4 regions of the Candidatus Macondimonas diazotrophica genome follow, and region 3 is predicted to be linked to each of the others. Evidence: predicted binding sites of a transcription regulator. Region 3 holds the regulator's gene; each other region holds the start of a gene.
The links. The regulator sigma-54, encoded in region 3, starts transcription at its own class of promoters, with help from an activator protein. The targets are predictions, from matches to a motif close to TGGCANGNTNCNTGCTT.
Positions count from the first base shown of each region.

Region 1 (7,649 bases), on a different contig from region 3:
ACGGCCCTTGCGGCGTAGAAAACGTGATCGAAACCTGGGTCAGTTCCACGTAGGATTTGTTCATTGAAATACTCCTCTTGCCTCAGCGTGAAATCGCCGACTTGTCCCAGGAAATCCAACGCTGCAGGGAGAGCATGCATCGATCGAGAACGAAGCCGATCAGGCCGATGGTGAGAACCGCAACCATGATCCGTCCCAAGGATTGGCTGCTGCCATTTTGAAACTCATCCCAGACAAACTTGCCCAACCCCGGATTCTGAGCAAGCATCTCGGCAGCGATGAGCACCATCCAGGCGACGCCGAGCGACAATCGCAACCCGGTGAAAATCATCGGTACTGCCGAGGGCAGCACGATCTTGCGCACATGGGTTGCCCAGCTGAGCTGCAGCACACGACTCACGTTCACCAGATCCCGGTCCACACCGGCCACGCCAACTGCGGTATTGATCAGTGATGGCCACAGCGAACACAGCATCACCGTGATGGTTGAAACGAGATACGATTTACTGAACATCGGATCGTCGCTCGCGTAGACCGCGCTCACGACGAGCGTGACCAGGGGCAGCCAGGCCAGCGGAGAAACCGGCTTGAGCAGCTGGATCAATGGATTGGCGCTGGCATAAAGGCCACTGCTCAAACCAATCAGAACGCCCAACGGCACCGCGATCAAAGAAGCCAGGACGAAGCCGCTCATGACCGTGAACAGACTGGTCAGGATCTGGTCGAGAAAAGTCGGCCGCCCGATATAGGGCCGGATCCTGACCTCGGCACCGGGATTCTCGGCCAGCTTGGCGGCATTGCGCTGCTCTTGACGCTGAAGAAATGCCTCGGCCTTTTGCTGCTCGCGCAGGTACTCCTGATAAAGACCCTGCGCCTGGCGCGCGGTATCCATTGGGCCCGGAAACTGACCCAACGAGGTATCGATTCGGCTCGCCGCCACCTGCCACAGCATCAGAAATGCGAGGATGCCCAGCAAAGGCAGCAGCAACGCCCGTCCCAGAGCAACCGGCGAAATTTTTGATCGCAATGTGCCCCACTGGGCGAACTGACTCATCCGACGAATCCCTTGAAAAATGAATCCGGTGGCTGGACTGGACAGGCTTTTCACTTGTGTATTCATGGTGATGAACCTCCCGGCAGAAAAGCCGGATCGAGCACAGACCCGATCCGGCAGAATGCCGCCGCCGGTCAGGGCTTGTCGTTGCCCTTCAGTCCGATGGCGAATTTCTTCAAATACGCATTGGGTTGACTGCCGTCGTACTCGATGCCGTCAATAAACTCCGATTGCGGCGCCCGAAATCCGGATTCTTTGGCGAAATCGGGGAAATCAGAGGCCTTGAGCTTGCCTTCGGCAATCAGCTCTTTGGCCGCCTCGGCATAGATGTCGGGCCGGTAGACTTTCTTGGCGACTTCCTTGTACCAGCTGTCCGGCTTGTTCTCTTCGATCTGTCCCCATCGACGCATCTGCGTCAGATACCAGACGGCATCGGAGTAGTAGGGATAGGTCGCGTTGTAGCGGAAGAACACGTTGAAGTCGGGAACTGCCCGCTTGTCCCCTTTTTCATATTCAAAGGTGCCGGTCATGGAGTTGGCGATGACCTTGGCGTCGGCACCGACGTACTGAGGCCGCGCAAGAATCTTTACCGCGTCCATTCGATTGGCATTGTTGTTTTCATCGAGCCAGGCCGCCGCGCGGATCATGGCCTTGAGCATGGCCTTGTGCGTATTGGGATTTTTTTCGGCCCATTCCTTGGTCACACCGAAGACTTTCTCCGGATTGTTCTTCCAGATCTCATAATCGGTGATGACCGGTACGCCAATTCCCTTGAACACGGCCTGCTGATTCCAGGGCTCGCCGACGCAGTAGCCATAGATGGTTCCCGCTTCCAGCGTGGCCGGCATCTGCGGAGGTGGCGTCACCGACAGCAGTACATCCGCCTTGATCTGACCCGACGTATCGCCTTTGGACGGGGCATAGTACCCGGGGTGAATTCCGCCGGCGGCCAGCCAGTAGCGCAGCTCGTAGTTGTGCGTGGAAACGGGGAAAACCATGCCCATGTTGAAGGGCTTGCCTTCCGCACGATACTTCTGAACCACTGGCTTGAGCGCATCGGCCTTGATCGGATGCACCGGCTTACCGTCCTTCATCGGAACGTTCTTCTTCATTTCCTCCCAGACCGCATTCGACACGGTGATGCCGTTGCCGTTGAGGTCCATACTGAATGCCGTGACCATATCGGCCTGCGTGCCGAACCCGATCGTTGCGGCTAGCGGTTGGCCCGCGAGCATGTGCGCGCCGTCCAATTCGCCCGTCACCACCCGATCGAGCAGGATTTTCCAGTTGGCTTGCGCCTCCAGCGTGACGTAAAGCCCTTCATCCTCGAAGAACCCCTTTTCATAGGCGATTGCCAGCGGGGCCATATCGGTGAGTTTGATGAAGCCGAGCTTGAGATCTTCTTTTTCAAGTGCACCGCCAGCGGCGCCCGCCAGGGGGGCGGTCGCCAGACTGGTACCCAGCATGAATGCCGCCATGGCGGCTGTGGAGACGGCACGCCGGAGCGAGGCCGACAAGGAAAACGGTCTGATCATGATGACTCCTGTGAAGAGAGAGATGAATCGGAAACGGGAAACGGGACGAAGCTGCCCAGATAGCGATCAGCCGCTTGGGGGTCGAAGACTCGACCATCGAAGAACCGGTCAGGGCCCAGGATCAGGGAATGTCCCGCCTGCGCGAGCGTCCAGGGATCCGGGTGCTCGCCTTCCAACTTCGTGTCCCGCGACGGGCTGGGCCACCCTAATTCCTGAGCAGCCTCGCGATAGCGATCCGGACGGTAGACGCAGCGGGCGGCCTGCAGCCAATCGGCGGGATGCTCGATGAGCCCCCACCGCACCATCTGGGTCATGAACCACACTGCATGGGACAGCCAGGGAAAGTTCGCGGCATAGCGGGAAAAAACATGGAAATCCGGTTGCGAACGCGGCGCTGAGCCGGGTTCGTAGACCACTTCGCCGATCATGGCTCGCGCGATCAGTTCGGCCGGAACGTCGACATAGGCTTCATCCGCCAGACATTCGACGGCCTGCGGCCGGTTGACGGGGTCATCGAGCCATGCTGCCGCCTCGAGTAACGCCATGATCAGGGCGCGGTGGGTACGAGGGTGGGCATCCGCCCAAGCCTCGGTCATTCCCAACACCTTCTCTGGCGCGTTGTTCCACAACTCATGGCCGCTGATGAGGATGCACCCGCTCGCTCTGGCGACCGCCTGGCTGTTCCATGGCTCGCCGACGCAGTAACCGTCGATCAAACCGGCTTCCAGGTGATCAGCCACGCGAGGCGGTGGAATCACCACCAGGCGGACATCCCGATCCGGATCGATTCCGGCCGCAGCCAGCCAATAGCGCAATTGCAGATCATGAGCCGAGAACGAAAATACGGTGGCGAATGTCAGGGGCGGTCGCCCGGCCCGCTGATCCGCGGCGATGACGGTCTTCAGTGCGCGCGCCGTAATCGGGCGTGTTGCCATGGCGACGGGATCGGCCTCCTGCAAGCGCTGATACAGTCCCCGGGAAACGGTAATCGCATTGCCGTTCAATCCCAGACTGAAGGCGGTGGTGATCGGCCGGATGCCCGCACCAGGCACCCCTTGCCCGGCGGCCAAGGCCATCGGCGCCAGCATGTGCGCGCCATCGAGGGCGCCGCTGTCCACCTTGTCGCGAATGTTGGCCCAGGAGGGTTCGCGACATAACCGGACGTCAAGTCCGTGGCGCGCGAAGAAGCCCTGCTCCCGCGCAGCGACGAGCACGGCGCAATCCGTGAGCGGAATGAACCCCAATCTCACACAGCGCAGTTCCAAATCCCGATCAGGTGATCGACTCACGGATTCAGCCTCTCTCAGTGACCCATTGCCCATGCAAAACCCAAAAAAAAACGTCGCTGGATTCCCTTGCCTCGGGCATGGGGTCCAGGACGCCTTTGTCCTCCAAGCAATTGCGAAATTGCTGTCGTTTCCCGTTCACCCGCCTTTGGATGTTCGAGAACCGCTTATTCGTCTACGAGCACACATCGTGCCAAACCATAAATATGGACAATCAGTCGCTTATGCGACCCCACGCCCACTGAAGCGTTCTCCCTTTCGGTCGCTGTGTCCGACTTGGTGCGATGCATTCCCATGCGGCACGATCGTGGTGCACCGCCGTTCCGGATGGCCGATCAGCCATCCGGAGTGCGCATCGCTTTAGAACTTGAACTCACCCATCAGCCAGATTTTCTGCGTATCGGTGGCAAAGTCATCTGCCTGATAGTCCGCATATTTGAGGGTCAGGGAGAGATTGGACGTCACCTTCTTGGTGGCCAACAGATCCCATTCGGTCCCGTAGTCGAGATTGCCGTCATCGGACTTGAAATCATGCGCCACGGCAGTAAGCGTCACACCCATCACCGAACCGCTGACCGTCACGAAGTTATCCTGCAGGCCACGCCCCCCTGCAATCAGGTCGCCGAGGAATTTGTCAGCCCAGCCATTGAAGGCATGCTTGGTCGCCAACGGGGTCTGGAAGTTGTAAGTGCCGTCTCCGCCGAGCACTTCACGTGACAGCTTGATCGTGATCCCTGACACCACCCCGCCAAGCTCGGCGAGGTAGTAATCCGCATCGACCGTCGAATCCGATTCGCCGTAGTCGTTCTGCGCGGCGTACTCAAACGTATACAGCAACTTGCCGGAACCCACCGGAACAGCACCTTGTGCACGCAGACCCAACGTCTGGGTATCTTTGGTTGGACCGGCATCGAGGTCGTAGTCCAGCAGATAGGCATAGCCCACCAACTTGGCCCAGGGCGCGAGCTGGTAGGCTGCGTTGAACAAGTGAGCGCTGAGTTCGACTTCATCGAAGGTAATGTTCTGGACCCGGTCCAGATAGGCATAGGTCAGAACGGTATCGGGCAACGACTTGTTCTGGATGGTGAAGGCGTCAAATGTCTGCTCATTCTGGCGCCAGCCGACGTTGCCGACGAAGCGGGCGTTGTCGAGGATGAGGCGCTGGCGGCCCAGCTTCATGTCCGTCTCAGGCAGCCCGCCGTAGCTGAGGTAGGCTTGATTCAGCTCGGTATCCGCCGGATCGGCCACGACCGGGTATTGGGTTTTGCCGTTATCGGTGCTGTTGTAGTCCTCTCCGGCAAAGGCATCGACATGCTCCATCTGCACATAAGCGCCAAACCCATGAAAATCGCCGGTCTTGTAGCCCAGGCGCAAACGGCCGGTATAGGCTTCCGCATCCTTTGCCGCGCCATCCTGATCCACCCATTCCCCGCGCAGTCGATAGTCGAAATCCACTTTGCCGCCGGTTATCGCCGCAGTCAGCGGATCAGGGTCGGTGGCGCCCCAAGCGACTCCTGAACAAACCGACAGCGCAGTGGTTACCACCCATCCGGCTTTCACACCCGCGTTCTTCTTCAGCATGCCTCGTCTTCCTGTGTCCTGAGTAGCAGCCTCGAACGCAATGCGCGAACGGAGGCCAAAAAAAAACGACGCCATCCCCGCCCATCGGCGAAGCGTGACGTCGTTGCCATGACTCCGGGCAAGCCGTCGTTGGCTCACCCTCGGCACAGGCCAATGCAATAAAACTGCCATATTAGACCGAAGACGGCGAAATCCTTACCCGGGACTGTCTTGCCATCCGCACCGGCCAATTCGGGTCATCCCGCAGGCGCACCAAAAAAACGCAGCTGTCCACGTCGCGGCACCGATTCGGTGCCGCTCAACAGCAATCCACTCAGCCTAACAACTCCGCCATTTCGACGACGGTACGCGCCACCTCCGCCAGACGTTGATTGCGATCCATCGCCAGCTTGCGCAGGGCCTGATAGGCGGCCTCTTCATCCATACCCCGTTTCTTCATCAAGATGCCCTTGGCTCGATCCACGACCTTGCGCTCAGCCAGACTGTTGCGCGTCTTTTCCAGCTCCTCCCGCAAGGCCTGGAATTCCTTGAAGCGAGCCACGGCCACTTCCAGAATGGGTTTGACCCGGCGCGGGTTGATGTCGTCAACCACATAGGCACTGACGCCGGCCTTTACGGCCTGACGGATCGTTTCGGTATTGCCCGACTCGGCATACATCACCACCGGGCGGGGAAAGTCGCGACTGATGTGGCGTACGGACTCCAGGGTGTCGCGATCGGGGACATCCATGTCCACAAGCACCACCTCAGCGCCACTGCGCTGCAGTTCAGCCAGTAGGTTCACCCCGCGCAAGGGGCAGCTGAATACGGTATAACCGGCATCGGTCAATGCTTGGCGTAAGATGGCGCCTCGACCAGGATCATCATCCACCAGCATGACTTTCAACATGATTGAACCCCGGCCCCGGCCACTCTCAGAAAGATTTCACTGAACTGGCCTCAAGCAAAAAAAGAGCCACCTCACCGAGCCGGCCAGTGATTGCGAAGCGGAGAACCTCATGGACATTGTTGCCCTGATCATCTTCATCCTTTTCGTGCTGACTGGAAGTGCTGGTGTGATCCTGCCCTTTCTCCCGGGTGTTCCCGTGGCTGCAGTGGGCGTGCTGTTCGCCGCATGGCTGGGGAATTTCACGGTGCTGGGGCAGCGGGAAGTCATCGTGGCAGCCCTCATCGCTGGACTGTCCCTGATCCTCGATTACCTGACTACCGTACTGGGCGCGCGCTTTTATGGCGCCAGCACACGCGGCATCTGGGGCGCCCTGATCGGTGCCATCGTCGGTGCAGTCTTTTTTCCACCCTTCGGCTTCCTGTTGGGCGCCATCGTCGGCGCCATCGGTGCCGAACTGGTCAGCGGCCGGCCGTGGGAGGAAGCGACCCGGGCGGGCCTGGGCACGCTCATCGGCAGCCTGGGCGGCATCGTGATCAAAGGGCTGCTGATCGTGGCCATCGTCTTGATGTGTCTGCCGCCGCTGATTGCGGCGCTGTGACCGCCCCTCATTCCGGAAAATCGAGGCGCCGGACCGGTTGGCTGCCCATGCGGCGCAGCCGTGCCCGCAGCCGTGCCCGATGCGGCGGAACACCTATCCCCGGCGCGATCTCGCACAAGGGCCGCAGCACGAACGCGCGCTGCAATAGCCGGGGATGGGGCACCTGCAACCGGACAGTTCGGATGCGCTGTCCGGCGTAGAGCAACAGATCCAGATCCAACGGGCGCGGCCCCCAACGCTTGCGTCCACGGCGGCGCCCCTGTTGGCGCTCGATCCGCTGCAGGGCACGCAGCAAGGTCATGGGTCGCAAAGCGGTTTCCAGCGCGGCGACTGCATTGACGAATGGTGCCTGAGCGCGGCAACCCACCGGCGCAGATACATAGTAGGCGGAAACAGCGCGCAGGCGGGTGCGTGGCAACTGCCCCAATGCCGTCAGCGCATGGCTCATCTGCCGGACCGGATTGAGGCGATTGCTGCCCAGACCGACGTAGACCGTCGTCGGACGGTCGCTCATGAGGTGACATCGCCCTCCGGACGCCGGCGCGGCCCACGGCGGCGGCGTCGACGGGAAGGCGGGGCTTTCGCCAAAGACTCGGGCCGTTGCTCCAGCAACACCTCACGCGCTTCATCAGCGGCCACCTGAAATTCGGTCCACCACGTTTGCAGCGCTTCAGGCACTTCACCGCCGTGCCCACGCAGCAACAGG
Region 1 is NZ_SRIO01000009.1:71,265-78,913, forward strand. It holds gene E4680_RS08235 (ABC transporter ATP-binding protein) at 1-64, opposite strand, end outside; gene E4680_RS08240 (ABC transporter permease) at 83-1,120, opposite strand; gene E4680_RS08245 (CmpA/NrtA family ABC transporter substrate-binding protein) at 1,189-2,589, opposite strand; gene E4680_RS08250 (CmpA/NrtA family ABC transporter substrate-binding protein) at 2,586-3,878, opposite strand; gene E4680_RS08255 (alginate export family protein) at 4,236-5,456, opposite strand; gene E4680_RS08260 (ANTAR domain-containing response regulator) at 5,770-6,345, opposite strand; gene E4680_RS08265 (DUF456 domain-containing protein) at 6,455-6,943, shown strand; gene folK (2-amino-4-hydroxy-6-hydroxymethyldihydropteridine diphosphokinase) at 6,951-7,457, opposite strand; gene pcnB (polynucleotide adenylyltransferase PcnB) at 7,454-7,649, opposite strand, start outside.
Region 1: a site for sigma-54 is predicted at 6,398-6,414, ahead of E4680_RS08260 (ANTAR domain-containing response regulator). Genes of this name have one in related genera too.

Region 2 (7,649 bases), on a different contig from region 3:
ATCGGAGTCGAGCAGCATCACCAGCCAATGAATCGGCCGGACGAATTCGTGTCGGCCTGCGCCCCAGCGCATCCGCTTGGGTGTCGGCAGGGTGTCCAGTGCCCGTTCGACCAATTGAGGCAACAGGTCACGAAGTGATTGTCCCGGACGCGTCGCCCGATAAATCAGTCGTGACCGTTTGCCTTCATCGTGCCGCTCGAGCGCATCCACCGCCACGCCGCAGCTGCGGGCAAATCCCAGCGCCGCCGGGGTCGGCTGGCCATCGGCATCGAAGGCGGCGGCAAGTGCAGGCCCCGCTTTTTCCTCGATCTGATCGGGCTGACGGGTCAACGCATCGTCAATCTGCACGGCAAGCCGCCGCGGCGCGGCATAGGCAGCGACATGACCGAAGGTGATCTGCGCCGCCGCGAGTTCGCGTCGCATGCCGTCGGCAAAGGCATCGCGCAGCGCCCGCAGGGCCTTGGGCGGCAATTCCTCGGTGCCCAGTTCGATCAGCAGATTCGCCCGGCTCATGCCATCGCCTCCTGCCGAGCCTGCCACTGGCTCAGGACTTCCTGGCGCAGAGCCGGCGGAGCCATGGGGAAACCGAGGCGTGCACGCGCCTCGAAATAGGCTTGAGCGACGGCGCGCGCCAGCGTGCGCACTCGCAGGATATAGCGTGCCCGCTCAGTGACCGAGATGGCATGACGCGCGTCGAGCAGATTGAAGGCATGCGAGGCTTTCATGACCATCTCGTAGGCCGGCAGTGCGAGGCCGGCCTTCATGAGCCGACCCGCTTCAACCTCGTACAGATCGAACAGGCGGAACAGCTCATCAACCGGCGCCTGCTCGAAGTTGTAGGTCGACATCTCGACCTCGTTCTGGTGGAACACATCCCCGTAGGTCACCGGTGCGCCGTCGGGGCCGATGGTCCAAACCAGATCGAAAATCGAGTCCTTGCCCTGCAGGTAGAGCGCAATGCGTTCGAGACCATAAGTGATCTCGCCGGTGACGGGAAAGCATTCCAGCCCGCCCACCTGCTGGAAGTAGGTGAATTGGGTGACCTCCATGCCGTTCAGCCACACCTCCCAGCCAAGCCCCCAGGCGCCAAGGGTCGGGGACTCCCAGTTGTCCTCGACGAAGCGAATATCATGAACCTGGGGGTCGATGCCCAGTTCCCGCAGGGAATCCAGGTAGATCGACTGAAAATCGAGCGGCGAAGGCTTCATCACCACCTGGAACTGGTAGTAATGCTGCAGACGGTTGGGATTGTCGCCATAGCGGCCATCCTTGGGCCGGCGGCAAGGCTGGACATAAGCCGCATTCCAGGTTTCCGGGCCAATCGCGCGCAGAAAAGTCGCCGGGTGGAACGTACCGGCGCCGACCTCGAGATCCAGCGGTTGAAGAATCACGCAGCCCTGTCGGGCCCAGTAGTTCTGCAGTACCAGGATCAGATCCTGGAAGGTTTGAGGGGATGCGCTCATGGGACTCCACGCCGGAAAGAAGACTTGAGGAAAATCGGTGAGCCGGCCAAATCAAAAAAGTATACCGGCCTGGACTGTCTCCGTGCATCAGCCCTGTTGGAACCTTCGGGCAGGTGCTAACCTTGGCCACATCTCGCAGAGATCGGTGCGGGCGCATGAAGGGAGCCACCGCACCGCCCCAACTTGGTGCGACACGACTCAGGCGCACCATGATTGCGCGGCCTGCGGACCGCGGAACGACAGCGACAGCCCTGTTGCAGGGCATCGCCGTGCTGGCATGCTTTGGCATGGTTCATGCGTGATTCTATGGGATGCCCGTCCTTGGTGGGTCGTCTGAAGTTTGATCTATCGCAATTTGGAGGAATGCAATGTCAATGTCCGGCGATGATGTGCTGAAGCTGATTCAAGACAAAGAAGTCAGATTCGTGGACTTCCGGTTCACGGACACCCGGGGCAAGGAACAGCACGTCACCGTGCCTGCTCATACCGTGGACGCCGAGGTGTTCGAAAGCGGCAAGATGTTCGACGGCTCGTCCATTGCCGGCTGGAAAGGCATTCAGGAATCCGACATGATTCTGATGCCTGACCCGGAGACAGCCACCCTCGATCCATTCTTCGAGGAACTGACGCTAAACCTCACCTGCGATGTGGTCGAACCCGCCACCATGCAGGGCTATGACCGCTGCCCGCGATCACTCGCCAAACGCGCGCTGGCCTACCTTCAATCGACCGGCGTCGCCGATACAGCGTTCTTCGGTCCCGAAAACGAATTCTTCATCTTCGACGACGTTCGCTGGGGCGCCGACATCGGTGGCTGCTTCTACAAGATCGATTCGGAAGAGGCTGGCTGGAACACCGAAAAAGTCTACCCTGACGGCAACATGGGCCACCGCCCGGGCGTCAAGGGCGGGTACTTCCCGGTTCCGCCGGTCGATGCGCTGCACGATATCCGCGCCGCCATGTGCCTCACCCTCGAGGAAATGGGCCTGCCGGTCGAGGTCCATCATCACGAAGTGGCCACCGCGGGTCAGTGCGAAATCGGCGTGAAGTTCAACACGCTGGTCAAGAAAGCCGACGAAGTCCAGCGCCTCAAATATGTCGTGCAGAATGTGGCCCACAGCTACGGCAAGACGGCCACATTCATGCCCAAGCCGCTGGTCGGCGACAACGGCAGCGGCATGCATGTGCACCAGTCCCTGTCCAAGGCTGGCCAGAACCTGTTCTCCGGCGATCAATACGGCGGCCTGTCCGAGACGGCGCTGTACTACATCGGCGGCATCATCAAGCATGCCCATGCCATCAATGCCTTCACCAATGCCAGCACCAACAGCTACAAGCGTCTGGTGCCTCATTTCGAAGCCCCGGTCATGCTGGCCTATTCGGCTCGCAACCGCTCGGCCTCCGTGCGTATTCCCTGGGTGTCGAGCCCGAAGGCGCGGCGCATTGAGGTTCGCTTCCCGGATTCGACCGCCAACCCCTACTTGGCCTTCGCGGCGATGATGATGGCGGGTCTCGATGGCATCAAGAACAAGATCCATCCCGGGGAAGCCATGGACAAGGATCTTTACGATTTGCCGCCCGAAGAGGAAAAGGCCATCCCCAAGGTCGCTTTTTCGCTTGAGCAGGCGCTCAATGCACTGGACAGCGACCGTGACTTCCTCACCGCCGGCGGTGTATTCACCGATGACATGATCGATGCCTACATCGCGCTCAAGACGGCCGACGTGTCGCGGGTCCGCATGACCACCCATCCGGTGGAATTCGACCTGTATTACAGCCTCTGATCGCGTCAGTTCGACCGTCAAAACCCGCCTGAAGTAATTCAGGCGGGTTTTTTTTGATCCTGCAGACCATCCGGCCGCATTATGCATTCCCTTCCGCGGCCTGGATACCCGGCCATTCGGCACGGCGCCCCGATCGTGCTGCACCATTTTTTCCGCGTATCGATCGCCCTGCGCCCCCGTTCCGCACCAAAAAGGCGCATAATTGACCCCACCCCGGATCAATACGCCTCCGCGGGCCCGATATGCGTCAGGGTGGTGCGTTCAGGCACGCCATCATGTGGCGCCGGCACAGCTTTTGCTTGCCAAGACAACACCATGAACAATCGCTCTCGACAAGACCACGCGCTGACCGGCACCGGCCTGGGGGCCGCCGCGCTCCTCGATCAATTGGCGACTGCCGTCCTGGTTCTGGACGGGAGCCTGCGGATCCGCTATCTCAACAGCGCAACCGAGATGTTGTTCGGCGCCAGCGTCCGGCGACTGGCGGGGACCTCCCTCACCTCGCTGGTGCTACATGGAGAAAGCCTCGCTGAACGCCTGCTCGAGGCGCTCACCAGCGAGGCGCCCTACACAGAACGCGAACTCAACCTGCGACTCGGCTCTTTGAACGAGACGACTCCGGTGGTGGTCGATTGCATGGTGACACCCATTCGCCTGATCAATGGCGCGCGTGCCTTGCTGCTTGAACTCCACCAACAGGATCGCCACCTGCGCATTTCGCGCGAGGAAAACCTGTTGACCCAACAGCAGGCCAGCCGCGCCGTGGTTCGCGGACTGGCCCATGAAATCAAGAATCCGCTCGGCGGTTTGCGGGGTGCAGCGCAGCTGCTGGACGCCGAAGTTCACGATCCGGATTTGCGTGACTATACCCGGGTCATCATGGCCGAGGCCGACCGGCTGCAGCAGCTTGTGGACACCTTGCTGGGCTCGAACCGCCCCCTGCGCATCGGTGAAGTCAACATCCACGAAGTGATGGAACGGGTCCGCACCTTGGTCGCGGCAGAGGGGCATCCGGGGATCACGGTGCGCAGCGACTACGATCCGAGTCTCCCCTGCCTCACAGGCGACATGGATCAGATCATTCAAGCGATGCTCAACATTGTCCGAAATGCCATCGAGGCCGTGTTACCGCAGTCGCAGCGCAACCAACCCGCGGCCATCGTGCTGTCGACGCGTGCGCAACGCCAATTCACGATCGGACATCGCCGCCACCGCCTGGTCATCCGAGTGGACGTGATCGACAACGGCCCCGGCATTCCGCCCGAACTGGTCGAGCAGATTTTCTATCCCATGGTCACCGGCCGGGCTGAAGGCACCGGCCTGGGCCTGTCCATTGCCCAGGACCTCATCGGGCGGCACGGCGGCACCATCGAGTGCCATACCCGTCCTGGCGAGACCCGATTTTCCGTATTTCTTCCGCTTCAACAGGGCGAGTCATGAACACCGAAGTCGTCAACGTCTGGATTGTCGACGATGACCGGTCCATGCGTTGGGTCTTGGAAAAGGCCCTGCGCAACGACGGGATGTCGACCCAATCCTTTGATTCTGCTGATGCCGTACTCCGGGAAATCCGGACACGGCGACCCGATGTGCTGGTCACGGATGTGCGCATGCCCGGCATGGATGGCCTGGCCCTGCTGCAGCAGCTGCATGAGGAAGATCCGACCCTTCCGGTGATCGTGATGACCGCCCATTCCGACCTCGACAGCGCGGTCGCCAGCTACCAGGGCGGTGCCTTCGAATACCTGCCCAAGCCATTCGACATCTACGAAGCCGTGGAACTGGTCCGGCGCGCCTACAAGCACCGTGTTCAGCAAAGCCGACCGGATACGGCGTCCCCCGAACCGCCGAACATCCCCACCATCATCGGCGAAGCGCCGGCGATGCAGGAGGTGTTCCGCGCCATCGGGCGGCTGTCGCGCTCGCACATCACGGTCTTGATCAACGGCGAGTCGGGAACCGGCAAGGAGCTGGTGGCGCGCGCCCTGCATCGCCACAGCCCGCGGGCCGGCAAGCCTTTCATCGCACTCAACACCGCCGCCATTCCCCGCGAACTGCTCGAATCGGAGCTGTTCGGGCATGAGCGGGGCGCTTTCACCGGCGCCCAGGCCCTGCGGCGCGGCCGCTTCGAACAGGCCGACGGCGGTACGCTGTTTCTCGATGAAATCGGCGACATGCCCGCCGAACTCCAGACCCGGCTGCTGCGCGTGCTCGCCGACGGACAGTTCTATCGCGTAGGCGGCCATGTGCCGCTGCACGTCGATGTGCGCATTATCGCAGCGACGCATCAGAACCTCGAAAACCTGGTCAAGACCGGACAGTTTCGCGAGGATCTGTTCCATCGCCTCAATGTGATTCGGGTGCATGTGCCCCCGCTGCGTGAGCGGCGCGAGGACATCCCCTTGCTGCTGCGTTACTTCCTCAATCGGGCCGCCAAAGAGCTCGGCATGGAGGTCAAGATCCTGCGGCCCAACGTGGAAGCCTACCTGTGCCGGCTCGACTGGCCGGGCAACGTGCGCCAAATCGAAAACACTTGCCGCTGGCTGACCGTCATGGCCTCGGGGCGCGAAGTGCACATGGAAGACCTGCCGCCGGAACTGGCCCGCCAGGATGCCCGCAGCGCCGAAACCGTTCACAGCTGGGAGGATGGCCTCAAGCGTTGGGCCGAGCAACAGCTCGCCGGCGGCGAACAGGATCTGCTCGGTCATGCAACACCCAACTTCGAGCGCATCATGATCCGTGCTGCGCTGAGCCATACCGGTGGCCGGCGCCAGGAAGCGGCACGGCTGCTGGGCTGGGGGCGCAACACGCTGACTCGCAAGATCAAGGAACTGGAATTGCCCGAGGATCTGTGAATCCGGCGACTCAGTTGCCGGATCGGTGGGCGCGATCCGCATGATCGGTGCGAGCCTCGGGCACACTGGTAATGAGCCGCGAGCCGCTATTGCGGGTCAGGTAGTTCCAGGCCCACCGGGTCATCACGACCAGCCGGTTTCCAAACTCGATCAAGCCCATCATGTGCACCAATACCCACAGGTACCAGGCGAAAACGCCTCGCACATGCAAGAAGCGCAAATCACCCACCGCGGCGTGGCGCCCGATCACCGCCATGCTGCCTTGGTTCCGGTAGCGGAAAGACGGCAGCGAGCGCCCCCGCCGGCGGGCCTTGAGCAGACGCGCCACATAATCTCCCGCCTGCATTGCGGCCGGCGCGACGCCGGGCAGCGGCGTGGCGCCGTCGGGGGCGTAGTGGGCCAGGTCCCCGATCACGAAAATCTCCGGATGCGCCGGGAGTGACAGGTCGGCATTGACCTGGACCTTGCCCGCACGATCCAATGTGCAGGCCACCCGATTGGCCAAGGCCTGCCCGAACCGGGAAGCACGTACGCCAGCCGCCCAGAGCACGGTTGCCGCTTCCACGGTCTCTTCGCGCCCGTCCGCATCCTTCAACCGTACCCCGGTCTCGTCGATGTGGGTCACCAGCGTGCGGGTCATGACCTCGACTCCGAGCTTCTTCAACGAGTTTTGGGCAGCGCGTGCCAGATCGGCCGGATAACTCGGCAGTACCTGCGCTGCTCCTTCGGCCAGGATGATCCGACTGCGTCGCGTGTCGATATGATGAAACTCATCCTTCAGCGTGTGCTGCGCCAGTTCCCCGATGGCACCGGCCAGTTCCACTCCGGTGGGGCCGGCACCCACGACGACGAAGGTGGTCAGCCGCGCCTGTTCGACCGGATCTTCACTGAGCTCGGCCGCCTCGAAGGCGCTGAAGATGCGCTGGCGCATCTCCAGGGCATGTTCGATGGTCTTGAGACCCGGTGCATCCTCGCGCCAGGCGTCGTTGCCGAAATAGCTGTGCTTGACGCCGGTGGCTGCGATCAGGATGTCATAGCCGATGCGGATTCCCCCGTTGAGGATCACCTGACGGGCAGCTGGATCGAGATCGATCGCCGCGGCCTGGACCACACGCACATTGGGTCGGCGACGCAGCACATGGCGAATGGGCGTGGCGATGTCGCTGGGCGCCAGCTTGCCGGTGGCCACCTGATAGAGCAACGGCTGGAATAGATGGTAATTGCGCTTGTCGATGACGGTAACGCGGAAAGACCGATCCTTGGACAAGGATTTGGCCGCATACAAGCCGCCGAAACCGGCACCGACGATCACGACATGCTGGGGAGAGGGAGAGGAGGATTCGGTCGACGCCATGGTTGCCTTGCCGGTCTATGAGGATTGCCCGAAAGCCTTTCATGATAACGCATGCCGCGGATCGGGCCATCGCCCTTCTGCCCGCGATACACTGATACCATCTTCATCAGCCTTCGAGTGCGTTCGATCCGTTTATGTGCCTCCTCTTTGTCGCCTGGCGCCCTCAGGCCCGCCATTGCTTGATCGTCGCTGC
Region 2 is NZ_SRIO01000005.1:117,073-124,721, forward strand. It holds gene glyS (glycine--tRNA ligase subunit beta) at 1-513, opposite strand, end outside; gene glyQ (glycine--tRNA ligase subunit alpha) at 510-1,463, opposite strand; gene glnA (glutamate--ammonia ligase) at 1,838-3,247, shown strand; gene glnL (nitrogen regulation protein NR(II)) at 3,563-4,687, shown strand; gene ntrC (nitrogen regulation protein NR(I)) at 4,684-6,102, shown strand; gene E4680_RS05410 (NAD(P)/FAD-dependent oxidoreductase) at 6,113-7,456, opposite strand; gene E4680_RS05415 (NRDE family protein) at 7,591-7,649, shown strand, end outside.
Region 2: a site for sigma-54 is predicted at 1,747-1,763, ahead of glnA (glutamate--ammonia ligase). Genes of this name have one in related genera too.

Region 3 (7,649 bases):
AGTAATCCTGCTGGGTCTTATTCAGGATCTGCTCGAGATTCTCTTCCTTGCTGGGATCGGACTCTTTCTGCCGCAGTACTTCGCGGGCACGTTCCTGCTCTTCAGGCGAGGCTTCCCCGGCCGCCTGTGCCCACAGGACTGAAGGAGCGGCCGCAGCCAACAGGCCGAGAAGCGTCATCGAAGCCAGCAAAGTGCGCTGTTTGGGTCGGTTGCTGAGACGGGAGAAGGCCGGTGATGTGATCATTGATGTCTTCCGTAGAGTGCTTGAATTTGGGAGGGGCCGAGAGATCTCACAGGCAAGGACTGCGCTCAGCGTATGCCGACAGACCGGAAATTGGTGGCTTGCAATGCAGACCAGAAACCGGGAATTTCGAGCAGAGCCGTGCGTCGGATGCGATCTTCACCGATGAAGCTGAGATCGTTGTCCGACAGCGCGAAGCCGAAATTCTTTTCTTCCCCGATCTTGGGATAGACAATGAAGATGACCTTCGGCTCCCAGAATTTCTGGAACTGCGAGGTGGTCATGGTGAAGTTGCCCAGCGCCGGATCCGCGATCAGGACATGACCTGCATGAATCGACTTGAGAACCACGAAATGATCGAATCCGGCGTACTTGATGGGCACGATGCCGGGATGTTTGAGTGTCTCAAGGTCCGAAAACTCGGCCTTGAACCCGGCGCTGCGATAGCCGATCTGCGCCGCATAGCGCTTCATATCCAGAAGCGAAAATCCGCGCCGTTCGATGATTTTTTGGGTTTCACCGAAGCGCAGCATGCCGTTCATGGCATCCGTTTCAGTAACTTGCAGGCCGATGTATTCCTGCAAGATCGTCGTCAGCGACGCCGAACCACAACTGAAGTCGTATTGTTGGCGCACCACACCCTGATCCTTGAGCGCGCTCCAGGACGTGACGCCGATATGCTCACGCGACGGACCGTTCGGTCCCAGGATCGGCACGTCGATCCGATCGGATGCGACAGCGTGAAAGGGCAGGGATAGAAAACCGAGGAGTGCTATGCCGGACAAGCGCGAAGGCATAAGGGTTCCTTGCGTGGCAAATGGATGCAGGCCTCGGCAGCGCCCGTATGCGAAGCGGGCTTGCTGACTCTAATCCTGCGAAGCGATGCCATTCTAGGTGAGCTTTTCACCAGACTCAAGCGAGCCAGGCGGGGGAATCATTCCGGATGTATCGGGTGATCACGGTAGTAGTTTTCGATCAGCCTCACTTCCTCGCTGGCCCCCAGAATTACGGGGATGCGTTGATGAAGCGTCTTGGGGAGCAAATCCAGGATGGCCTGGCGGCCCGTACTGGCCACCCCGCCGGCCTGCTCCGCCAGCAGCGCCATTGGATTGGCCTCATAAAGCTGACGCAATTTGCCAGGCTTGGTGGGATCGCGGAGGTCGCGCGGGTACAGGAATATCCCGCCACGACTCAACACGCGATGGCAATCGGCGACCATGGCGCCCATCCAGCGCATGTTGAAGTTCTTGCCGCGGGGTCCGGTGGTTCCAGCATGGCATTCTTCAATGTAGCGTTGAATGGGAGGCTCCCAGAATCGCCAGTTTGAGGTATTGATGGCGTATTCGTGACCTTCGGTATCGATATGCAAGCTGTCCTGAACAAGGATGAACTCGCCAACGGCCCGATCCAGGGTGAAGCTGACGACCCCACGTCCCAGCGTCAGCACCAAAATGGTGGCCTGACCATAGAGGGCGTATCCGGCACAGCATTGATTGCGCCCTGGTTGGAGGAAGTCGCTTTCGCGAGGCTCGGTGACGCCACGCGGGCAGGGCAGAACAGAAAAAATGGTGCCGATCGACAGGTTGATGTCGATATTGGTGGAGCCATCGAGCGGATCGAAAACCAGCAGGTAGTCGCCACGCCGCTCGCCGATCGGAAGCAGATAGATGGAGTCCATTTCCTCGGAGGCCATTGCCGCAACGCGCCCCGACGTTTCATGACAGCGCAGGATGATGTCATTGGCTTCGACGTCCAGTTTTTTCTGGACTTCGCCTTGAATGTTGATGGCATCGGTGTTGCCAAGTACCCCGCCGAGCGCACCTAGGCTGACATGATGAGCAATCTGCTTGATTGCTCGTGCCATGTCGTCGATCACCCCGGCCAGATCGGCGCTCAGGTCGTGGAGACGTTGTTCCTGTTGCAGAAACGCAGATAGGGTGATGCCGTGACGCATGCGTGTGTCATCCCGAATGCTGTACTGAATGTTGAAGGTGGCGGATTCTAACAAGGAACCCCTCGGTGCACACCTGATGAAAGTCCGTCTTTATCGGAGCAGCAAACTGCCCAATCCAAGAAACGCAAAAAAACCGGCAACATCGGTCACGGTCGTGAGCACCACATGGCCAGCCAGCGCAGGGTCGATCGAAAGGCGCCGCATCATCAGTGGCACGCCGATCCCGCTGGCGGCTGCAAGCAAGAGGTTGACCACCATTGCAAGCCCCATCACCAGAGCGAGATCGCTGCGACCAAACCAGACAAAGGCGAGCAAGGCAGTGACAAGCGCCCATGCCAAGCCATTGAGCAGGCCGAGTATTATTTCCTTGTTGATAAAGCGCTGCGCATTGCTGGCGGTGAGCCGCCCCTGAGCGAGCCCGCGGATGATAAGCGTCTGAGTCTGACTGCCCGCAATGCCGCCCATGCTGGCGACAATCGGCATCAGTACGGCAAGCGCGACGACCTGCTGTAGCGTGGCTTCGAACAAACCCACGACCGCTGAAGCAATGAATGCGGTGACCAGGTTGATCCCCAGCCAGAGGGTCCTGCGTCGAAAGCTCTGCAGGGCCGGCGCGAACATGTCTTCCTCTTCGTTGAGGCCGACTTGACTCATCATCGAATGTTCGCTTTCGTCTCGGATCACATCGACGACATCGTCAATGGTGATGCGTCCGATCACTAGACCGTCCACACTGACGACTGGCGCGGACAACAGGTCCCGATCGGCGAATCGTTGAGCGACCTTGCGGGCCGGCAGATCCACTGGAATCGGTTCGACTTCCGTATCCATGACCTCGGCCACGGTTTTGTCTGGATCGCTGATCAACAGGGTCTGCAGCGGCAGCGTGCCGACGTAGTGGCCGTAGCGGTCGACGATGACCAGCTGCTCGGTCTGGTCTGGGAGTTCCGCCTTGAGGCGAAGATAGCGAATGACCACATCAAGCGTCACGTTCGGTCTGACGGTCGTGACCTCGGGGTTCATCAATCCCCCGGCGCTTTCCGCCGGATAGGACAGAACCGTTTCCAGGCGCCAACGTTCCTGTTGGTCCATTGCCTGCAAGAGCTGGCGGGTGACTGCACGCGGCAGATCATCGATCAGATCGGCGAGATCATCGAGGTCCAGATGTTCGGTGGCTGCGACCAGCTCGGCCGGATCCATGTGACGGATCAGTGCATTACGGACATCGTCATTGACGTGCAAGAGAACTTCGCCGTTTTCTTCGGCGGGGACCAGGGTCCAGATGAATTCGCGTTCGGGAGATGGCGTGGATTCCAGCAACGCGGCGATTTCTGCCGGGTGCAGCGTTTGCAGCAAACGTTGCGCATGCTGATAGGCGCCGCGGTTCAGCGCCTCTCGAAGTGCGGCGGCTTGGTCGGGTTTTTTGTCGGGACGATCAGTGTCGGACATCGCCCGGCTCCAATTGGCCACGGCCTGACCCGGCCGTCCAGATGGTAATAGTCAATATCCGGCATTTTAAGGGAAACGGACAGATTCAGTCCAGCGAATGAAAACGTATGGGCACGTATATTGCTATCGGAGACCGGTGTGCCGTACCAAAACTTTGGGGTAACTGGCGCTGAAATGGCGCTTCAGGCGCTCGGCCATATATACCGAGCGATGCTGGCCTCCGGTGCAGCCGATGGCCACGGTCAAGTAACTGCGGTTTTCGGTTTCGAAACGCGGCAGCCAATGTTCCAGATAGGACCGGATATCGTCGAAAAGAGCCTGAGTCAGCGGCTCCGCTTCGAGATAGGTCGCCACCTCGGTATCCAGACCAGTCAACGGACGCAGACCCGGTTGCCAGTGAGGATTAGGCAGACAGCGGATATCGAATACGAAATCCGCATCGGACGGAACCCCCTGTTTGTAGGCGAACGACTGGATCATGAGTGAAAAGAAGCCATCCCGACCGTGCACGCGTTGACGGATGCTGTCGCGCAACTGGTGCATCGTGGTCAGGCTGGTATCCAGCACCAGATCGGCTTGCTCGGCGATTGGGCTGAGCAGCTTGCGCTCCGCTTCGATGGCCTCGACCAGCGCCCGTTGCGTGCTGCTCAACGGGTGACGCCGCCGGGTTTCGCTGTAACGTTTGAGCAGCGTATCCGGTTCGGCTTGAAGGAATATGGTCTCGACATCCACACCCCGCCGACGTAACCGAGCCAGGCATTCGCCGAAGCTGTCCAGTTCCGGCGCACGAGAACGCGCATCGATGCCGACCGCGACGCCCTGGGAGGAGAAATCCCCATGCCGGGAGAAATCCTCAACGAGTGCCTCGAGCAAGGACAGCGGCAGATTGTCCACGCAGTAAAGACCAAGATCTTCCAGCATGTGCAAGGCCACGCTCTTTCCTGCGCCAGACAAACCACTCAGGATCAAAAGCTTCATCAGAGGGGTTACCTTGCGAAGTGGCGATCTCGGGAAGGAAGCGGTCAAGCCTGGCAGCATGCAGGCTTGACCGGGCTAGGCGCTCTATTGGTTATGAATCTCGGATTTTCGGGCTTCCCGGGGATGGTGATCGTTATTCTTGTCCTTGTAACGCAGCGCCTGGCGGTCGAGTTTGTCGGCCAAGGCGTCAATCGCCGCATACATGTCTTCGCTGGTGGCATCGGCGAATAGCGTGCTGCCGTTCACCGGGATCTTGGCTTCGGCATGATGGCGTTCCTTTTCGACCCGCAACACCATATGAGCGTCCAGCGGTTGATCGAGGTGCCGCTGGATGCGTTCGAGCTTCTCGGCGGCGTATTGACGGATGGCGGTCGTGATTTCGATATTCTGGCCGGTAACATCAATTTTCATCTGGCATCCCCTTGGTAATCAGCCCCTTCAAACCAGTCGCTTGCGTTCGTTCGAAGGTGGAATGGACATGGATTCGCGATACTTGGCAACCGTGCGTCGGGCGACATTGATTCCATTTCCCAGCAACATCTCTGTGAGTTTACTGTCGCTCAGCGGTTTGCGCGGGTTTTCTGCCGCGATGAGCTTGCGGATCATGGCCTGAATCGCAGTAGCGGAACATTCGCCACCGTCGACGGTGGTCACGTGGCTGGAAAAGAAGTACTTGAACTCGAAGATGCCGCGTGGGGTATGCATGTATTTTTGATTGGTCACGCGGGAAATGGTGCTTTCGTGCATGCCGACCGCTTCGGCGATTTCGCGCAACACCATGGGTTGCATGGCTTCTTCACCGTGATCGAAAAAGGCTTGTTGGCGTTCAACGATGCTGGAGGCCACTTTGAACAGCGTTTCGTTGCGACTCTGGAGACTCTTCAGAAACCATCGCGCCTCTTGGAGGTGCTGACGCATCGTTTCGTTGTCGCGACTGCTGTCCGCACGCTTGATGAGGGAGGCATACAGCCGATTGATGCGTAGCTTGGGGGTGGTTTCCGTATTGAGATCGACTCGCCAACCCGTACCGGAACGGCGGACAATCACATCGGGTATCACGTATCCCGCCGTTTTCTGAGAGATCTGTGCCCCTGGACGTGGGTTGAGGCGCTGGATCAATTCGATCGCCGCTCGCAATCCGTCCTCCGTCGTTTTGAGTCGGCGCTGAAGCGTGGCGAAATCTCGGTTGGCCAACAGATCCAGGTGATGTTCGACCAGCTCGCACGCAAGTGGGAGCACGTCGCTGGGCTGAATCGCCTTGAGCTGCAACAGCAGCGCTTCGCGCAGGTCACGGGCGCCGACACCCAAGGGATCGAAACCTTGAATCCGTTGCAGAACCGCAAGAATTTCAGCCGGCTCGGTGGCCAAGTCCGGACCCACCTCGCCAACCAGTGCATCGAGCGACTCGGTGAGATAGCCGTCATCGTTGATGGCGTCGATGATGGCAAGCGCTATGGCCTCATCAGTTTCGGAAAAGTGGCCCAGACGCATCTGCCAGATCAGATGATCTCGCAGCTCGCCGCCGTCCTGACTGGGTGTTTGATTGAAGTCCCAGGCTTCCCCGCTGCCGGCAACCGTGTCCTCGCCCTGCGACCATGGGTCTTCCCACGCCAGGTCTAAGTCGTCACCGCGCGCATCGGTTGGGGCTTCGGCTGACGCATCAAGGCCGGTCATCGAATCCCCTGCAGTCTCCTGGTAGTCGCTGGCTGCGTCCTCGGCCGTGTCGCTTCCCTCGGCTGACCCATTCTCGATCATCAGATTGTTATCGAGGATGGTCTGGATTTCCTGTTGCAATTCGATCGACGACAGTTGGAGCAGGCGGATTGCCTGCTGCAGTTGAGGGGTCATGGCCAGACGCTGGCCCATTTTGAGGTGCAGTGTCTGTTTCATAGGAACGACGAATGGTTGGCAGCGATCATTGTTCGGATTCTACTCCCTCGAAGGGGCTGTGGGGCGCAAGGCTGTCAAAGTTGGAATGCTTGGCCCAGGTAGACTTCCCTTACGGTCTTATCGGCCAGGATCTGATCAGGCTCACCTTGGGCAATGATGGAGCCTTCGCTCAGGATATAGGCGCGCTCGCAAATATGAAGTGTTTCGCGGACATTGTGATCGGTGATGAGGACCCCGATCTCGCGATCGCGCAGGTGGGTCACGATCCGCTGAATGTCCACGACAGAAATGGGGTCGACGCCCGCAAAAGGCTCATCGAGCAGGATGAAGCTGGGTTCGGCGGCCAGGGCGCGGGCGATCTCCAGTCGTCGCCTTTCGCCACCCGAGAGGCTCATGCCCTGGGAGTCACGCAGATGCGCAATGTGAAACTCCTCCAGCAGGGACTGGCAGCGTCGCTTGCGATCCGTCGCCGATAGCGTGGGCCGGAGTTCAAGAATCGCCAGAATGTTCTCTGCCACCGTCAACCGGCGGAAGACCGAGGCTTCCTGGGGCAGATAACCGATTCCACGGCGCGCGCGCAAATGGATCGGAAGATCGGAGATTTCCTCGCCACTCAGCATGATACGCCCGCGATCCGGTCGGACCAGGCCCGCCATCATGTAGAACATGGTCGTTTTCCCGGCCCCATTGGGGCCCAGCAGGCCAACCACTTCACCTGCCTGGACACGGAGCGAGACCTCATTGACCACCGAGCGGTTGCGGTAGCGCTTGGTGAGGGTGTCCGCTTCCAGCACGCAGCTCATGGCGTTGCATCATCCTGGCTGGTGCGCGGCTGGATCGTGATGCGAACGCGATCGGTGCCGCCGGCTTCGCCCGTGGCGAGGATGCGCTGGTTGACGCGGTCGTAGATCAATCGCTCGCCCGAGACTTCATCCCGATTTTGGCGGATCCACGCCGATCCGTTGAGTTCCAGTTGGCCGGATTCGGCGTCGTAGCGCATGCGCTCCGCCCTGGCATCGATCGCGGGCGTCTTGGCTTCGGCGGGCTGACTGAAGCGCGCAGGTGTTCCAGCGACGTCCACCCGGCGCGGCACGCCGTCCGGGTCGTGCAGTACGGTGACACGCTCGCCGGTGAACA
Region 3 is NZ_SRIO01000002.1:943-8,591, forward strand. It holds gene E4680_RS01545 (hypothetical protein) at 1-244, opposite strand, end outside; gene E4680_RS01550 (C39 family peptidase) at 310-1,038, opposite strand; gene E4680_RS01555 (class 1 fructose-bisphosphatase) at 1,176-2,195, opposite strand; gene mgtE (magnesium transporter) at 2,286-3,644, opposite strand; gene rapZ (RNase adapter RapZ) at 3,768-4,622, opposite strand; gene hpf (ribosome hibernation-promoting factor, HPF/YfiA family) at 4,707-5,033, opposite strand; gene E4680_RS01575 (RNA polymerase factor sigma-54) at 5,061-6,512, opposite strand; gene lptB (LPS export ABC transporter ATP-binding protein) at 6,587-7,315, opposite strand; gene lptA (lipopolysaccharide transport periplasmic protein LptA) at 7,312-7,649, opposite strand, start outside.

Region 4 (7,649 bases), on a different contig from region 3:
AAGGCGGCACCCGCGATCCCGGCGGTGCCACAGCCGATGGCGAAGGTCATCCGGTCAACCCGTGTGGTATCGATGCCGACGCAGCCGCTCATGATGCGGTTCTGGACCGTAGCCCGCACGCGCAAGCCCCAGCGTGACCGAAACATGAACAGGAACACGGCGCCCGTGGTCACGATGGTGAGTCCCATTACGACCAGGCCGTTGATGGGGATTTCGATGGTATCCGTCAGTGACACCGATCCCAGCAGCCATCCGGGCAGTGTCGGACTGACCTCGCGTGCCCCGAAAGCGGAACGGAATGTCTGCTGCATGATCAGGCTGAGCCCCCAGGTGGCCAGCAGTGTGTCAAGGGGACGTTTGTAGAGATAACGAATCAATCCCATCTCGACCAGATAGCCGACGGCGAAGGCGATCAGAAAGCCGACGATCACCGCCGTGAAGAACATGTAGTCGAGCAGGGCGGGTGCGTGCAGCTCAGCCCAGTGCGACAGCCAGTAGGTGGTATACGCGCCGATGGTGAGAAACTCCCCGTGCGCCATGTTGATGACGCCCATCTGCCCAAAGATGATGGCCAGCCCCAACGCCATGAGCAGGAAGACACAGAACAGGCTCAGCCCGCTGAATCCCTGCATGGCCAAGATGGAACCGATTTCCGACCAGGTGTAACCCGCCATGTGATGCGCTCCTGAACGAGATGAATCCAGTCACCGGAGGCCCGGCCTCCGGTGAGCGCTCGATTCGCTTATTGGTAGCCGGCCGGGAAAGGATTCGGCTCGATCAGTTCCGATTCATAGACCACCTTGGCCTGGCCATTCTCGTCCCATTGACCTACCCGCAGCTTGCTCCACAGATGGTGGTTCGGATGAATCTTTACGTAGCCTTCCGGGGCAGTGTTGAGTTCGAGGCCGGGTGATGCGGCCACGACCTTGTCGATGTCGAAACTGCCGGCCTTCTCAACGGCCGCCTTCCACAACCAAGGGCCGAGATAGGCCGCCTGGGTCACGTCCCCGATGACGCTGTCCGAACCCCACATCTCCTTGAACGCCTTGACAAATTTTTGGTTGTTGGGGTTGTCGAGGCTCTGAAAGTACTTCATGGCGGAATAGAAGCCCTTCATGTTTTCCCCGCCGATGCCCAGGACCTCATCCTCGGTCACGGATATGGTGAGCAAGGTCTGCTTTTCCGCCGTCACGCCAGCCGCCTTGAGCTGCTTGTACCAGGCCACGTTGCTGCCGCCGACCACCGCGCTGTAGATCACATCGGGCTTCCTGAGCTTCGTCTTGTTGATGACCGAGCCGAAGTTGGTATGTCCGAGCGGAAAGTACTCTTCGGCCACCACCTTGCCCTTGAGGACATTCTCGATGTGCTTGCGGGCGATCTTCATCGAGGTGCGCGGCCAGATGTAGTCCGAGCCGATCAGATAAAAGGTCTTGGCATTCTTTTCCTTGGCGATCCAGTCCAGGCCCGCGAGAATCTGCTGGGTCGCCTCCTGGCCGGTATAGATCACATTCTTGGACTGCTCGAGCCCTTCGTAGAACGTGGGGTAGTAGAGCAGGCCGTTTTCCTTTTCGAATACCGGCAACACTGCCTTGCGCGAAGCCGAGGTCCAGCAACCGAATACCGTCGCTACGCGATCCTGGACCAGCAGCTTGCGAGATTTTTCGGCAAAGGTTGGCCAGTCGCTGGCACCGTCTTCCTGGATGATCTCGATCTTGCGACCCAAGACACCACCCAGATCGTTGATCTGCTTGATGGCGAGTTTCTCGGCTTCTACCGATCCTGTTTCGCTGATCGCCATGGTTCCCGTGACCGAATGCAGGATGCCAACCTTGACGACTTGATCCGTGACCGCGAGGTTGGTGGTGTTCACTTTCGCGGTCGGATGGTCAGCGGCCCCTGCAAGGCCACCGGTAGCCAGCACACCCGCGATGATCAGCGCCAGACATCGACAGGATGAAATGAAGCGATGAGAGGCAAGGTGAAGGCGCATCGGCAATCTCCTGAGCAAGTGGCCACAATCGAACAAACCCTCGGGAGCAAGGATCAGGCCAGGGAGATGGTTTGTTTGAAGTACGACCGTATAATATGCAACCATCTGAAATTAAAAGGTTCGCAGCGCGATTTCGGTGTACTTCGATGCACGGGTCGGATGCGCTCACTGACATTGTCACGCTTTGCCGGCCAATGTCCGGGCGGACGACAATCTGCCTATAACGCATCGATCCCAAGCTTGCTCATCCGGTAGCGCAATTGCCGGGTGGTCATTCCCAAACGCCGAGCGGCTGCACTCTGGTTACCCCCACTATCGCGCAGGGCTTTCTCGATGGCATGGCCCTGGGTGTGGTGAACCTTGAGGTAGTGTCGCGGCTCACAATCGGCGGAAAGGCCATGCGGGGCGGAGAGCAGAACGTCCGTTGACGTCTGATCCGGCTGATGCAGTTGGACGGTGGATTCGTCCTGCAAAATGAGCGCGATCTGTGTCGCCGTGACGATCAGACCCTCGGCCATCACGATTGCGCGTTCCATGACATTCTGGAGTTGCCGGATGTTGCCCGGCCAGTCGAAGGATTCGAGTCGCCGCAGTACCCCATTTTCCAAGGTCACATTGCGCTCGTAGCGATGGTTCAGTTCGTTGAGGAAATGCAGCGCGAGGATCTTGATGTCACCGTTGCGCTCACGCAGCGGCGGCAGATAGATGGGGACCACGCTCAGCCGATAGTAGAGATCGAGCCGGAAGCGTCGCTCGTTCACCAGCTGTCGCAAATTGACGTTGGTTGCAGTGAGAATCCGGAAATCGACCGGGATCACTTGACTCGCGCCCACGCGCTGGACCTGCCGATCCTGTAGCACGCGCAGGAGTTTGGCTTGCAACTCCAACGGCATATCGCCGATTTCATCCAGGAACAGCGTTCCGCCCTCGGCCGCCTCGATTTTTCCCTTGCGGGTTGCATCTGCGCCGGTAAAGCTGCCTTTTTCATGACCGAACAGTTCCGATTCCAGCAAAGCAGCGGGGATGGCGGCGCAGTTGATGCAGATAAAGGGGCGTTCGCGCCGATCGCTCTGTTGATGAATGAGCCGCGCAAACTTTTCCTTACCGGTGCCTGACTCGCCGAGCAGGATCACCGGCGCTTCGCTGCGCGCGACTTGCCCGGCCTGTTTCAGCGCTTCGAGCAACACCGTGCTTTCGCCGATGATCCCGTGAGCGAGGCCGTTTTGCCGGATGGACCGCCACAACTGCTGATTTTCGGTGACCAGGTCAGCCGTACGCTGACTGACGAATCGCTCGATGCGCATGATCTGACCGATCATCGCTGCGGCGATGCGCATCAGCATCAGATCATCGTCGAAGCGGTGGCGATGGGCGCCATCCTTCTGGGCAGCCAGCACCGCGATCGGCCGACCCTCTGCCAAAATCGGAACCGCCAGAAAGGCGATGGGGCCGAGGTAGCGTTCGTCCCAGGAGGTGATGCGTGTCAAGTAGATCGGTTCGCTCTGAATGTCGGCGACCAGACCAATGGTGCCGGTGCGCATGACATATCCCGTGACGCCTTGATTGAGGGGAACGGTGTAGCCACCGGAGGTCATATGGTGCGCGTCGAGGCCGTAGCTGTGACGAACTTCGAGATACACGCCACTGGGATCGGGGACGCTCACGCGGCCGCCATTCAGACCGCGCATCTGCGCAAGCAATCGCAACATGGCGACGATGATGCTATCCGGGTCGAGCCGGCGCTCCTGCAACTTGGCCATTTCCAGGATCAACTGGAGATCGCTGTTCGAGCGAAGTGCTGAATCGGGCACAGAAGAGAGCGTCGGATAGAGCGTGCTGGCCTGATGACTCATCGAAATCTCCGTTGGCGCATGTGGATAGCAAAAAGCAAGGAGCGCGCCGTTTACAACGCATTGAATTTGCTACCAGTATGTACGAGGACTGCACCGATCAGGTGCGGGCCGCAAGGCAGCCTGGGGCGGCCCGATTTTCAAATTTGAACAATGTCGAACAATCTGGCCGCATTTCCGGCAGGCGGGGGGCACGTTTGGCAGGCCCTTGATCTAAATCCCTTGAAATAAACAAGAAATACCGGCGTATCGCATTGGCCTGGACTTTGCCTGAGAGCTCCCGTCGGTGCTCGCCATCCGCTCCGGGATGCCAGGCGAGCCCGCGATGCGTGTCCGGGACCTTCATGCAGGGGAAAACGATATGTTGCAGACGTTGATCGAGGTCGATGTGTCCAAGCCGGCGGCCGAACAGGGTGGCGTCATTCATAACCGCTGGCACCCCGATTTGCCGATGGTGGAGATGGTCAAGCCAGGCTCCAGCTTCCGCGTGCAGTGCCTCGACTGGACTGGCGGCCAGATTCTCGACAGCGACTCGGCCAACGACATCCGCGACGTCGATCTGACCCAGGTGCATTACCTCAGTGGCCCTATCGGTGTGGAAGGTGCAGAACCGGGTGATCTGCTCGTCGTCGACATTCTCGACATCGGCACCTTGGCGGAGTCGGACTGGGGTTTTACCGGCCTGTTCGCCAAAAGCAACGGCGGCGGGTTTCTCACCGATCATTACCCGGACGCTCGCAAAGCCTGCTGGAACTTCGAGGGCATCTACGCCCAGTCGCGGCATATCCCGGGGGTGCGTTTCGCCGGCCTCATGCATCCGGGGCTGATCGGTTGCCTGCCATCTGCCGACCTGCTGAAGATGTGGAACGCGCGGGAACAGGCGCTGATCGCGACCGATCCGAATCGCGTTCCGGAACTTGCCCTGCCGCCCAACCCTGCTTCGGCGGTGATGGGGAGACTCACGGGTAGTGCGGCGCAGGCCGCTGCCCAGGAGGGCGCACGCACGGTACCGCCACGGGAACACGGCGGCAACTGCGACATCAAGAACCTCTCCCGCGGGGCCAAGGTGTACTTTCCCGTTTATGTGAAAAACGCTGGCCTGTCGATGGGCGACATCCATTTTTCCCAGGGCGATGGCGAAATCACCTTCTGCGGCGCGATCGAAATGGCCGGCTGGATTGATCTGCATGTCGAGGTCATCAAGGGTGGGATGGAAAAATACGGCATCAAGAACCCCATCTTCAAACCCAGTCCGCTTGAGCCGCGTTACTCCAACTATCTGATATTTGAAGGAATTTCTGTGGACGAGGCGGGCGAGCAATACTATCTCGACGCGCACGTCGCCTATCGTCAGGCTTGTCTCAATGCCATCGCGTATCTGAAGAAGTTCGGATATACCGGTGAACAAGCCTATGCCATCTTGGGGACCGCTCCGGTTGAGGGGCACATCAGCGGCATCGTCGACATTCCCAATGCCTGTGCCACGTTGTGGATTCCAGCCGAGATTTTCGACTTCGACATCATGCCCAACGCATCGGGACCGGAGATCATGGTCAGCGGCGGGGCCGATCTGGCCATGGCCGGCTGAAGTATTACCGATTCATCCCGGTCGACAATCCGTTCTGGAGAGCCTGTATGCCCTTGTATGAATACCAGTGCGCCACGTGTGGCCCGTTCACCGAACTGCGATCCATGAGCGAACGCAATGCCCCCATAGACTGCCCGCAATGCGCAGCGGCATCCGCGCGCATGCTGTCGCGGCCTGCCTTGCGTCAGATCTCTTCTGGAAGCTACCAGGCGCATACTCGCAACGAGCGCAGCGCCCATGAACCGCTTAGTCTGCGCCGTGTGCCGCCGCCGGCAACCGGCCACGCGCACGGGCCGGGCTGTGGACATGCCGATCATCGCGGTAAACGTCCGTGGATGTTGGGACACTGATGGGCCCGCTGGTCGCCTGAACTGCGCGATCGCGCCGGCGTTACTCGGCTTGTTCGACCGCGCGCATTCATCCGGTCAGCTGTTCTGAAGTCGATCTGCGGAACCGGCGGCTCCGCCCCTGCGGGCCGCCGCTCGCATCCGGTACAATTCCTCCCTTTGCGCGGCCCACCGGCTGTGCGCAGTTCAGGACCGACCGGAGTCAGCATGTCCCAGATCGCCCAAGAGGCGGCGCGGCGGCGCACGTTTGCCATCATTTCCCACCCCGACGCGGGCAAGACCACGCTCACCGAAAAACTCTTGCTGTTCGGCGGCGCCATTCAGTTCGCGGGCGCTGTCAAGGGCCGCAAGGCCGGCCGGCATGCGACTTCCGACTGGATGGAGCTGGAAAAGCAGCGCGGTATCTCCGTGACCAGCTCGGTGATGCAGTTTCCCTACCGCGACAGCATCGTCAACCTGCTCGATACCCCCGGGCACGAGGATTTCTCCGAGGACACCTACCGCACGCTGACCGCGGTCGACTCGGCGCTGATGGTGATCGACTGCGCCAAGGGTGTGGAAGAGCGCACCATCAAGCTGATGGAAGTCTGCCGGCTGCGCGATACGCCCATTTTCACCTTCATCAACAAGCTCGACCGCGAAGGCCGCGATCCCATGGAGCTCATGGACGAGGTGGAAAAGGTGCTGGGCATCCAGTGCGCGCCGGTGACCTGGCCGATCGGCATGGGGCGCGGCCTGCGCGGCATCTATCACCTGCTGCAGGACCGGGTTTACCTCTACGCCCCGGTGAAGGATGGCCGCGCTCACGAGAGTGACGTGATCGAGGGACTGGACAGCGATGCCTTCACCGAGCGGTTCGGGGCCGATGCGGCGGCCTACCGCGAGGAAATCGAGCTGGTGCGCGGCGCCAGTCCCGCGTTCGACCGGGCGGCCTATCTCGCCGGGCGCCAGACGCCGGTGTACTTCGGTTCCGCGGTCAACAACTTCGGCGTGCGCGAGCTGCTCGACGATTTCGTGAGCTGGGCGCCGCCGCCGCGGCCGCGTGAGACCGAGCAGCGCAGTGTGCAGCCTGAGGAGACCGCGCTGACCGGCTTTGTCTTCAAGGTGCAGGCCAACATGGACCCGGCCCACCGCGACCGCATCGCCTTCTTCCGCGTGTGCTCGGGACGGTTCAGCAAGGGCATGAAGCTGCGCCATGTCCGTCTCGGACGCGATATCCGCATCGCCGATGCGCTGACCTTCATGGCCAGCGAACGCGAACGGGCCGAGGAGGCCTATCCCGGCGACATTCTGGGCCTGCACAACCATGGCACCATCGCCATTGGCGATACCTTCACCGAAGGCGAGATCCTCACCTTCACCGGCATCCCGCACTTCGCGCCCGAGCTGTTCCGCCGCGCCGTGCTGCGCGATCCCCTGCGTCTCAAGGCATTGCAGAAGGGGCTGACCCAGCTATGCGAAGAGGGCGCGACGCAGTTCTTCCGCCCACTCACCAACAACGACCTCATTCTCGGCGCCGTTGGCCCGCTGCAATTCGACGTAGTCGCGCACCGGCTCAAGGCCGAGTACGGCGTGGAATGCCGCTTCGACGGCGTCTCGGTGGCCACGGCGCGCTGGGTCATCTGCGAAGACGCCCGCATGCTCGAGGACTTCCGCCATCGCGCCGCGGACAATCTCGCCATCGACCACGGCGGCGCGCTGGTCTATCTCGCGCCCTCGCGCGTCAATTTGCAGCTCGCCATGGAAAAATGGCCCAAGGTACGCTTCGACGCCACGCGCGAGCACGCCCCGGTCGGGTTCTGAGCGCGGTTCGCGCATCCTGTGGATGGAGGCGCTGTTAATCCGCGTCGATACCCCTTTGCGCGCAACTAACA
Region 4 is NZ_SRIO01000006.1:69,177-76,825, reverse strand. It holds gene urtB (urea ABC transporter permease subunit UrtB) at 1-674, opposite strand, end outside; gene urtA (urea ABC transporter substrate-binding protein) at 743-1,990, opposite strand; gene E4680_RS06180 (sigma-54-dependent Fis family transcriptional regulator) at 2,209-3,843, opposite strand; gene fmdA (formamidase) at 4,202-5,428, shown strand; gene E4680_RS06170 (FmdB family zinc ribbon protein) at 5,476-5,778, shown strand; gene E4680_RS06165 (peptide chain release factor 3) at 5,983-7,578, shown strand.
Region 4: a site for sigma-54 is predicted at 4,096-4,112, ahead of fmdA (formamidase). Genes of this name have one in related genera too.